DNA from 2 places in the Bacillus sp. AFS031507 genome. Region 1 is predicted to be linked to the other one. Evidence: riboswitches for the same ligand, from Rfam matches in the RefSeq annotation. Region 1 holds a riboswitch; the other holds the start of a gene.
What was found. A riboswitch is a leader RNA that binds a small molecule or an ion and turns the genes downstream of it on or off. The one in region 1 is predicted to bind S-adenosylmethionine.
Positions count from the first base shown of each region.

Region 2: it holds a riboswitch for S-adenosylmethionine, as region 1 does, so the genes downstream of both, COE25_RS00810 (sugar ABC transporter substrate-binding protein) here and mtnW (2,3-diketo-5-methylthiopentyl-1-phosphate enolase) in region 1, are expected to answer to the same signal.

Region 1 covers NZ_NUOW01000013.1:392,674-398,375, forward strand. The annotation lists gene COE25_RS14520 (aspartyl-phosphate phosphatase Spo0E family protein) at 1-41, opposite strand, end outside; gene COE25_RS14525 (1,2-dihydroxy-3-keto-5-methylthiopentene dioxygenase) at 313-846, opposite strand; gene COE25_RS14530 (methylthioribulose 1-phosphate dehydratase) at 877-1,506, opposite strand; gene COE25_RS14535 (2-hydroxy-3-keto-5-methylthiopentenyl-1-phosphate phosphatase) at 1,500-2,174, opposite strand; gene mtnW (2,3-diketo-5-methylthiopentyl-1-phosphate enolase) at 2,171-3,382, opposite strand; SAM riboswitch class I at 3,455-3,563, opposite strand; gene COE25_RS14545 (pyridoxal phosphate-dependent aminotransferase) at 3,647-4,822, opposite strand; gene COE25_RS14550 (carbon-nitrogen family hydrolase) at 4,941-5,702, shown strand, end outside.
Region 2 covers NZ_NUOW01000001.1:164,227-169,928, forward strand. The annotation lists gene COE25_RS00805 (sugar ABC transporter ATP-binding protein) at 1-769, opposite strand, end outside; gene COE25_RS00810 (sugar ABC transporter substrate-binding protein) at 839-1,954, opposite strand; SAM riboswitch class I at 2,084-2,191, opposite strand; partial or broken gene COE25_RS00815 (MFS transporter) at 2,463-3,640, shown strand; gene yfkAB (radical SAM/CxCxxxxC motif protein YfkAB) at 3,711-4,829, opposite strand; gene COE25_RS00825 (formate/nitrite transporter family protein) at 5,046-5,702, shown strand, end outside.

The DNA of each region.
Region 1 (5,702 bases):
TCTTCGATCATTTCAATCTGTGTATTACTATACTCGCACACGATTATCCCCCTACCTCTTACTCTATTACTGTAAACAACAAAAAATTAGACTACTTGATGAATTATGACAAGAATTATTATAAAAGTAAACACAATCGCAAAAGTAGACAAAACATCCTATTTCTTTCGTTATTCGACAAATCCCTCAAATAAATTCTTGTTTTTACGACAAAATTCTTCTAGTTTGCAAGCGTTTTATTCCATTTCACCATTCTTATAGACACAATAAAAAAACTGGCTTGCAATAATCTGCAGCCAGTTTTAGTATCTGTTATTGATTTACTTCTTCTTTTTCGTAAATAGGTACCCATCCCTCGGTGGTAACAAAAATCCTTACAGCAACCACTTTCCGATCTTCTTCAAGGGTAAAATAGTGCCTTGTATTTTCAGGTACAGAAATCAAGTCTCCTGGATTGAGATGTACTTCAAAGAACTCACCATCTTTACCTTGGATGACAAAGACACCGTGGCCGCTGACTATGAAACGAACTTCATCATCTGTATGATGATGCTCATTTTTAAAGTTTGTCAGTAATACATCCAAATTTGGAGTATTTTCTGATAAAGAAATGACATCTTGAGCTTTGTAGCCACGTCTAGCAGAAATATCTGCGATTTCGCCTTCAAATGCAGCTAGAATTTCTACCTTTTCTTCATCGCTTAAAAGATACTTTTCTACGAGTTCAGCGGGAAGCTTACTAATATCCCAATTTTCATAAATAACTTCCTGCGACTCCAGAAAGCTTGCAACCTCTTCTAGTTCATGAATTTGCTCTTCTCTGGTTTGAAAAGTAATATAAGCCATTCTTCATCATCCTCTCATTTTTAATATTTTTTACACGACTTTAAATAATTGATATGGTTTATGCTCTAGTAAACGTAATTGGTAGCGGAATAAAAACTCTGAGGCTTCAAGGATTTTTTTAGCCTCAAAGGCATTTCTCCCCCATACCGTTATTCCATGGTTGCGAATCAAGATAGCTCCAGTATCTCCTGAAACATGTTCAGAAAACTTATTAGCAAGTGTCGGGATATGGGCATAATTGTGAATAATTGGTATTGTTAAGACTGCGTCCTCTTCCCACTTATCAAAGGCCTTGATTAACTCTTGACCTTTAAATGTGACCTCACCATTATCACCATAAACTTCTGAGATCACATTATTATCAATCGTATGCACATGGAGACTGCAGCCAGCATTGGTTCGACGGTAAATTTCGACATGAAGAAGTGTCTCTGCTGAGGGCTTTAAATGTGTTTCTTCAACTGCACGGCCAAATTCATCCACGAGTAAAAAATCTTCATCTGTTCGCTTGCGTTTATCTTTTCCACTTGCTGTTACTAAAAATTGAAGCGGATGATTACTTACTTTAATCGCCAGGTTACCGCTCGTACCCATAAACCAATCACGCTCAGCTAACTCATCCTTTACATCGGCTAATTCGTTCCATCTTTCATTTAGCATGTTAGTTCATCCACCTCAATTCTTTTATTAATTTCCTCGATACAGTCGAAAAAAGATGTAAATCCTTGATGATTGATTCCCCATTCCACACATTTTTCCTGAAGTAAATCTCTTGCTAACACAAAGTCCGCATGTTTTGCTGCCTCGAGATCAGTTACCGAATCTCCAATAACAATTTTGAAACGGTTTTCCTGAGTGTTTAATTTACGAATAATACTTGGTTTACAACATCCGCAATCATTGTTACATAATGAATCACATTCATTCGGCCATAGAATTTTTATTCTCTCGTCTGTAAAATCCGATTCATTGCAATAAACTCCATCAAATGGACCATATTTCTCCAAGATTGGATAAACAAAGAAGTCAATACCGCCACTAACAATATAAAATGGAATACCTTTTGCACGCGCAAATTCAACAAACTCTCCAAATCCTGGGCGAATCTTTGCATTTTCAATCGCAAACTCAGTCAGTTCATCCTTTAACTTACTTGGTAATAAGGAGAAAAGTTTCCCGACTCCTTCATTGATCGAAATCTCACGTGAGAGGATTTGATCTTTGATCCGTTCCCACCCTTGAGGAGCAAACTTTTCCATCATGCTAATGATGTTATCACTTTCAGTTACCGTTCCGTCAAAATCACAAAAAATCACTGGTTTTGTCATACGGTCACCTCTGCATTACCCCATAGTTTTAGTGCCGTATGGAGCTCAGGATGCTGTTTTGCACCTTCGGCTAATAACTTTCCTTTAAGGTTGGTATCAATCGCTTGACGGAACGCAAGGCCCCCTCCGCGTGCACCATCTGGATGGCCATGGACCCCTCCGCCTGCATTAATGACAGAATCAATACCGAAGTCATGAATTAATAAAGGAACCAAGCCTGGATGAATTCCCGCTGATGGAACTGGGAATGACTTTTTAAAGACATCTTCTACGGTTAACTCACTTGCAATCGACAGTGCTTTCGTCTTCTCTAACGCCACGGTTCCATATGGGGATGGGAACAACGACAAATCAGCACCAGCATAACGAAGCAACTTTCCAAGCAATAATGAATGGGATAATCCATAAACTGGAGATGATGTAAAAGCACCACTAACTGCAGGGTGTGCCATGAGCGGTAAGGCAATTTTATCGTCTTCTCTTAATTCCTGCAGGACGTCTATGCCATAGGAAAACACATTAAACAGTAAGAGGTCCGCTCCAAGCTCTGCAGCCTTCCTTGCTTTTTCCTTCAGCTGCGATGTTCTACCCGTTAGGTTAACTGCATACAAAGTTCGATGTCCTGTTTGGTCAAATACTTCTTGCAATGCCTTTTTTCCTTCGACAATTCTTTTTTCAAATGGTGTTAGCTCATTTTCAAAAAGGATTTCATCGTCCTTCACAAAATCTACACCACCAAGGGCTTGTTGCTTTAATTGCTCAACTAAAAATGCGAGATCTTTACCGAGCACTCCTTTAAAGATACTCATTAAAAGCGGTCTATTATAAACGTTTAATTTCTTCCGAAGACCTTCAATTCCAAACCTTGGGCCAGGGAACTGACTCTTTAATCCATCATCAAACTGTAAATCTAGTAATTTTATTTTTCCATCTAATGAAAGCTTACCGAAAACGGTTGTTAAAATAGCAGGCAGGTCATTAGAAAAATTAATCGCTGGATAGGATATGCGGATTAAAGATTGGTCACCTTTTTCTGCAGGAATCGTTTCAACTGATACCACACTGCCTTTATGCTTGCGTAATTGGCTTTGCTCTAGTTCAGGCAAGTTCGTCCATGAACCTACAGTTAATCCAAGTGCAATCTCTTCAGCCTTTTTGGTTGGCTTTTTTTCATCATGCAGTAAATATGTAGCAATTATTTTAGACATTCAAAAACACGTCCTTTCAAAAAACATAAAAAACCTCTTCAACAAAGAAGAGGTTAGCCGCAAACTAACATCTTCTCATCTATCAGCTTGTTGCTGCAAGAATTAGCACCGTGCCTAAAACTGGTTTAAGTCGGTTGCCGGGCTTCATCGGGCTTTTCCCTCCGCCTGCTCTTGATAAGAAAACGATTCGTATTTTATTAAATTTATAATGTTGTTTAACTTTAATTTGCATTATCGCAAGAAAAATAAAAAATGTCAATCGATTTAACAGAATATTTCCAAACGACTAATTCTTTCAACAGCTTCGGCTAATCGTTGTTCTGATGTTAATAACCCAACACGGACATATCCTTCTCCAAATTCTCCAAAGCCAATTCCCGGTGCAACCATGATATGTGCTTGTTCAAGTAAAATGTTAGCAAATTCCTCAGATGTTTTGCCCTCAGGAACTTTGAGCCACGCGAAAAAGGAACCCTTTGGCGCGGTGACATTCCATCCCAATGAACGAAGCCCATCAATCAATACATTACGTCTTCGCTCATAAAGATCGTTTAGTTCCCGTACACAATCCTGAGGGCCCATTAAAGCCTCAGCCGCTGCCTCTTGTACAGCCCCAAATAAACTAACATAAAGATGGTCCTGTAAAAGTTCGATGCTTGAAATCACACTCTCATTCCCAACAGCAAAACCAACACGCCAGCCTGCCATATTAAAGGTTTTTGATAAAGTATATATCTCTATCCCAACCTCTTTAGCCCCTTCAACCTGCATAAAACTTATTGGTTTTTCACCATCGAAACCAATAGCACCATAGGCAAAATCATGAACAACACAAATATCATGATCACTCGCTAGCTTAATAGTCTCATCAAAAAATTCATGAGTAGCTGTAGCTCCTGTTGGATTATTAGGATAATTGAGGAACATTAACTTTGCTTTTGATAAAACAGACTTATCCAGTTCGCAATAATCCGGCAGAAAGTTATTTTCCTCTCGTAACGGCATCGTAACCATTTCAGCTTTTGCAAGAGCAACCCCAGACCAATAATCCGGGTAACCGGGGTCAGGTACAAGGATGGTATCCCCCGGATTTAATAAGCATTGAGGGATTTCGACAAGTCCTGCTTTACCCCCAAACAAAATTGCCACTTCTTTATCCGGATCAATGGTCACTCCATATTCTCTTAAATAAAAATCAGCGGCAGCCTGTTTTAAATAACGATGTCCCTGAAAAGGAGAATATTTATGATTTAATGGATTCACTGCTGCATCTTGAAGTTTTTTAACAATATGAGAAGGCGTTGGCTGATCGGGGTTGCCTTGCCCTAAATTAATCACATCAAACCCTTGTGAAATATACTCCCCTACTTTTTTAACAAGTGAAGCAAAAAATTGCTTCGGAAGACTAGTTAATAGTTCTGATGGTGGAAATTGCTTCATTATTCTCACCTGCTTAATTATTTATAAGAATCATTATGAATTTCTAGTCACAAATGATATAACTTTTATAATGGCTTGTAAAGAAAAAATTCCGAAATTTCAAACGAGGTGAAGATTCGTGAAATTAAAAATTTCATGTCTGCAAATGGATATCGTCTTTGGCAATCCCAATAAAAACTACCAAACTGCCGAAAGACTCATTGAAAAAGCACTGATTGAACAACCCGATATCATTGTCCTTCCAGAACTATGGACAACGGGTTATGACTTGACCCGCCTTAATGAAATTGCAGACCCAAAAGCAGTACAAACGATTGAATTTCTGAGAAATGCAGCACAAAAAAATCAGGTTCATTTAGTTGGCGGCTCAGTTGCAAACCGAGAAGAAACAGGAGTAAAAAATACTCTCCTCATCATTAATAAAGATGGCACGCTTGTACACCAGTATAGTAAACTACATCTTTTTAAACTCATGAATGAGCATGTTTTCTTAGAGCCTGGCGCTGAGAAGGGACTTTTCCAACTTGATAATCACCAGTTTGCTGGGTCGATCTGTTATGATATCCGGTTTCCAGAGTGGATACGCGCTCACACATCAGAAGGTGCAGAAGCACTGTTTGTTGTGGCCGAATGGCCTGCACCCAGATTGTCCCACTGGAGGGCCCTTTTAATTGCAAGAGCAATTGAAAATCAATGTTATGTAATTGCCTGTAACCGTTCTGGAAATGACCCAAATAACCATTTTGCTGGTCACTCAATGATTATTGACCCGTGGGGTGAGGTCATTGCTGAGGCTGGAATGAAGGAAGAAATCCTATCGGCTGAAATTGAGATGGACTTAGTCAAGGAGGTCCGTAAGCAAATTCCTATTTTCACGGAT
Region 2 (5,702 bases), on a different contig from region 1:
TGGACGTATTCTTCACTGGGAACTGTTCTTCTAATTTTTGTCCCAGCATATGCTCCACCACTTTGTTGATGGTCGTATCAGTAACTCGCTCTTTTGCAACAAATTCACCGTTTCTCATTACGGTCACTTCATCGCAGACTTCAAAAATTTCTGGCAAGCGATGGGAAATAAAGATAACTCCTACATTTTGCTTTTTTAAATCACGGATGATCCGGAATAATTCCGTCGTTTCAGTATGACTCAATGGTGCAGTCGGCTCGTCTAAAATAAGAAACTTACACTGATTTGAAACAGCCCTAGCGATTAAGATCATTTGTTTTTCCGCTAACGTTAACTCACTTACCAGCTTCTTCGTCGGAAGCTTAATGTTCATACCCGCTAATATTTGCCCCGCCTTTTGATGAAGGTCCTTCCATTTCATCCATTGCTTTTTCCCCATGTTATGGACTGTATCATGGAGCATAATATTTTCTGCGACAGTTAAATATGGAATGAGAGCCGTATCTACTTCTTGATAAACGATTTGTATTCCTGTGTCCTGGGCATTTTTCGGAGAACGAATCTTCAACTTTTTTCCATCTAACCTTATTTCACCGGTATAGTGGTCATAAGCACCCGCGAGAACCTTCATTAACGTTGATTTCCCTGCCCCATTTGCCCCAATCAAAGCTTGTATTTCTCCCGTTTCCATCGAAAAGTCAACCTGATTCAATGCCTTCACACCAGGAAACTCTATTGAGATGTTTTTCATCTCCAATGTTGATCTCATCAAAATCATCCCCCGTAAGCAAACACTCTCTTCATCTATTGAAAAAGAGAGTGTCTAGTTGTATACCGACTATTCTTTATAATGCTTCTTTAACGTTTTTATCCACTCTTCCTCAAATGCAGTCGATTGACCCCAGCCTGGGATAATTTTTGCCAGATTAACCATGTTCACAGGCTCTTTTGCTTTGAGAAGATTTTCTTGTGAAACAAGGGAAGCATCTAAATCAAAGGTCTGTGGTGTTTCTTCACCCGCAAGCTTTTTCGCAAGTATTCTCATATCAACAGCACCGATAAGTTTCGGATCGACAGCTGCTGTGTATTTCCAAGCACTGCCTTTTCTTTGAATTTCTTGCAGATCCGCATTGGAAACATCGATTCCATAAATCTTTACTTCTTCACGTCCCGCTTCTTTCAAAGCTCGTGCTGCACCGATTGCAAAAGCATCCCAAGTAGCAAATATGGCATCGAGTTTGCCCTTTGGATATTTATTTAACATGGCTGCAACTGCGTTTTGTGTTTGTACACTTGTATCTGCCGCTGCCACACCAAAGCGTTCCACTTCTTTAATTTCAGGATTTTTTGAAAGGACATCTTGATAAACCTTATTACGTCTAACCATTGCAGGGAAACCGTCGACCCATAGGTAGGCAATATTTGCTTTTCCGTTTGTATTCTTTACGAGTTGATCAAGGGCCAAAGTTGCTAAGGCTTCATCATCCTGTGAAGTAAGCGTTACTCCATCAACCTTCGCAATATTTGGATTCGAGTCAAATGTAACTACACTTTTTCCTTTTTCAACTATCTTTTTTACATCATTAACAGTCGCATCATCGTCACCATGAGAAATGATAAATCCATCATAATCCTGGTCTAATGACTGATTAATAGCATCATGGAACTTAGCTGTGTCACCATTTGCGGAAAACACGTCCACTTGAAAACCTAAGGCTTCTCCCTCTTCTTTTGCACCTGCTAAGAACTGGGCAGTATGATCGTCACCGCCAATTTTTCGGATAACCTTGATTTTTAACGGATCACCACTTGTAAACTTTTCAGATACACCTTCAAGTGAAACCTTTTTATGAGCGCTTGCTTGTTTTGTTTCTCCCTCAGAAGCACAGCCTGTGAGTAAGAGTGTTGCTGCTAATGCTGATACGAGTGTACTTTTAAAGATATTTCTTTTCATGATTAAAGCTCCCCCTTTTAGATTCTTATCAATACTCCATTACTCCGATTGGAAAGGTTTGTTTTTATATAAAAATAAAAAACCTCTCCAGAAAAGAGAGGTTTCATCACAAATTAAGGGACTACTCCTCTCTTATCTTTCAAAACAATAAATTGTTTTGCAGGATTTAGCACCAATTCCAAACGGAACGGTTGCTGGGCGTCATCGGGCCAGTCCCTCTGCCACTCTTGATAAGAGAACGTATTATTCATTTAAAGTAATAAATTAGATTTTAGTCTCCCATTAACAAGTTGTCAATAGTGTTTTGAATATTTGTAATACAGTTATTATTCCCAATCCGCCAAAACCTTTGAATAGTAGTAAACGTAATTTCCAATTTTATATATAAGGGATATCCCTTTAAAAATTATCAGAAATTTCGGTATGATAATATTTAGTTAATCGAAATACATTTCAGAAAGAAGTGTTATTTAAAGTGTATCAGGAGAGAAGTGCAAAGCGTAATTTAATGATCATGTGGTTTGCGAACTTCTTTGTAGCAGGAAGTATGACAATGGTTATGCCGTTTATTTCATTGTACATTGAGACGTTTGGTAACTTCACGGAAAAATATGTTCAGCATTGGTCGGGAATCACCTTTGGGATCACATTTGTTTCTGCCTTCCTCCTCTCACCAATTTGGGGTAGAATTGGCGACCGTTATGGGAGAAAAAGAATCCTTATCATTTCCGGATTAGGGATGGGCTTATCTATTTTTCTAATGGGCTATGTCCATTCTGTCTGGCAACTACTGTTACTGCGCTTTTTCATGGGCTTCTTTTCGGGCTTTATTCCGATGTCACAGGCTTTTATCTCAACGCAAACACCGAAGGAGATTGCGGGACGTGTTCTTGGTACCAAACAGGTAGTATTACAGGTTCATTGTTAGGACCGATACTGGGTGGTGTTTTAGCTGATTCTCTTGGCTATTCCACTACCTTTAAATGGACGTCCATTTCGATTTTCATCTCTGTCCTGTTAGTGATTGCCACAAAGGAATTCTTGATACCTATTTCTAAGGGTGCAAAAACACATTACTCAAGCAAAGAAGTTTTTAAACATATTATTCGTAACCCTGTGTTATTAACAGTCCTACTAATTTCAGCCCTAGTTCAGATCGCTCACTTTAGCATTCAACCAATTTTATCCTTATTTGTTAGTGATCTGCATGGCACAACTAATGTTGCCATTTATTCAGGGATTGCTTTTTCCGCTGCGGGACTGGGGAATTTGTTAATGTCGAGAAATTGGGGGAAAATCGCTGATAAGTATGGGTATATCAAAATATTAGTTATTCTTCTTTTTCTAGCGGGGATTGTCTACTTGCCTGGGGCAGCGGTTTCTAGCCTTTGGCAACTGGTTATCATCCGCTTTGCACTGGGTGTTACGATTGGCGGAATTATTCCTGTACGGATTGCATATATCCGTCAAGAGGCACCGATTGCGATGCAAGGCGAAGTATTAGGCTATAATACCAGCTTGCGCTTCCTTGGGAATATTGTCGGCCCGATGCTGGGTGGATTCATATCTGGTTACTACGGTTTTTCTGCCGTTTTTATCAGTACAAGTTCATTATTAATTATTAGCGGATTTATTTTATTTGTTTCAATGCATCGTCACCCAAAGCTTGTAAAACACTCGATTTAATTACTTTAAGATTGGGCAAGGAATAAGTAAAAAAGCACTTTAAATTTAATGCATTTAAAGTGCTTTGGCTTTATTTCTTAATTCTGTTTTCTCGCTTGGTAAAGTCCATTTCCTGATAATAACTGTTCTTAACTAATATATTGGGTCCAAGGCATTTAACCGCCGGGCAATGACAGCTTAATTCCTTTGCTAAGGCAGACGACTGCCAGGTATCATATGCATGTAACAGATTTGTTGTCAGAATATTTCCAAGTGGCGGTGTATCACCGAAATCAGTAACAATAATATCTCCGTTAAAAATATTTACATTCAATCGCGAACGTCCATCAGGGTCATTTCTGACGGTGACATTTTTACTTTTATATAAACGTTGTAAAAGAGCTAAATCCTCTTGATTATCGCTGCATGCATAAAATGGGAGCGTGCCAAACAGCATCCACACATTTTCATCTCTGACATCTAGTAAGTGATGGATTGCTTCTCTTATTTCATTAAGTGATAAGCTTTCGAGATTGCTAGCAAAATCACTTGGGTACATTGGATGTATTTCATGGCGCTGGCATAGCATTTCATCAACAATTTGGCGGTGAATTTTTTCTAAATACGGTAGTGTCCGCTTGTTTAGCATCGTTTCCGCCGATACCATCACCCCTGCTCTTACCAGTCCACGACTATTTTCTATCATTCTATTAAAATATTTTTCCCGTTGTTCATATTCAGGCTTCCGTTCCATTCTGGCAAAGCCACCCTCGACAAAATCATCGACGGTCCCCCAGTTATGCGAAATATGTAAAACATCTAAGTAAGGCACGATTAATCCATAACGATCTTGATCTAGGGTTAAATTGGAATTAATCTGCGTCCGTACACCACGCTCATGGGCATATTTTAAAATCGGTACAACATAATTTTTTACCGAGGATAAGGATAACATCGGTTCTCCTCCGGTAATGCTTATCGAACGTAATGTTGGAATTTCCTCTAATCTTTTTAATAGCAAATCAAGAGGAATCGCCTGTGGATCCTTTGTTTGGAGTGTATAGCCTACCGCACAATGCTCACAGCGCATATTACAAAGTGTTGTTGTGGTGAACTCGATATTGGTTAACTGAGGCTTTCCATATTGCTCGATATCTAAATAGGCTTCCCATGGATCATACGAAGGGGTAATTTTTTTCAATGTCGACATAATGACTCCTTAAAATCAGTCTTCAAAAAACTCCTCTATTATAACTGAATTACGGATGTTATTGCTATTTTTAACTATTACAAAAGTTTATGTTTTATAAAATGTTATTATACTAAGCTTGTTTAATGAAAAATTTACCCAATAATACATAACTAAGCCCTTTTCGATTAAAAATAAACGGATAATATCTATTCGTGAATGGTGGTTATGACAAACATGGAAATGCAGCCATTAGGTGAAGCCGAGAAACTCGCCCTAAAAAAGATGAAAATTTTCCGGAAAAGCATCCTCCGTTATATTTTACGGGCGGCGCTTGCTAGTATGTTTATCGGCTTTGGCGTCATTGTAGCGTTTAAAACGGGGAATTTCTTTTATGTTAAAGATAACCCGTTTGCCTATCCGATGGCGGCACTTACCTTCGGATCTGCTATCATTTTAATCGCTTATGGCGGTGGCGATTTATTTACCGGAAATACGTTTTATTACACTTATGCAGCGCTGCGTAAGAAAATGACCTGGACAGAGGTTTTGAAGTTATGGGTTTGCAGTTATGCTGGAAATATTCTCGGGGCGGCGGTCTTTGCCTTTATTATTTTTACAACAGGGCTTTATGAAAGTTCAGAGGTTAACGGCTTTTTACTCCATGTTGTCGAGATCAAAATGCAGGTTCCAACAACCGAGCTATTTTTCCGAGCGATTCTATGTAATTGGCTCGTCTGTATGGCCTTTTTTCTTCCGATGGGTCTAAAAGGCGATGGACCGAAGATGTTTGCGATGATGTTGTTTGTTTTTTGTTTCTTTATTTCCGGATATGAACATAGTATCGCTAACATGTGTACGTTTGCCATTGCCTTAGTTTTAAACCATCCAGGG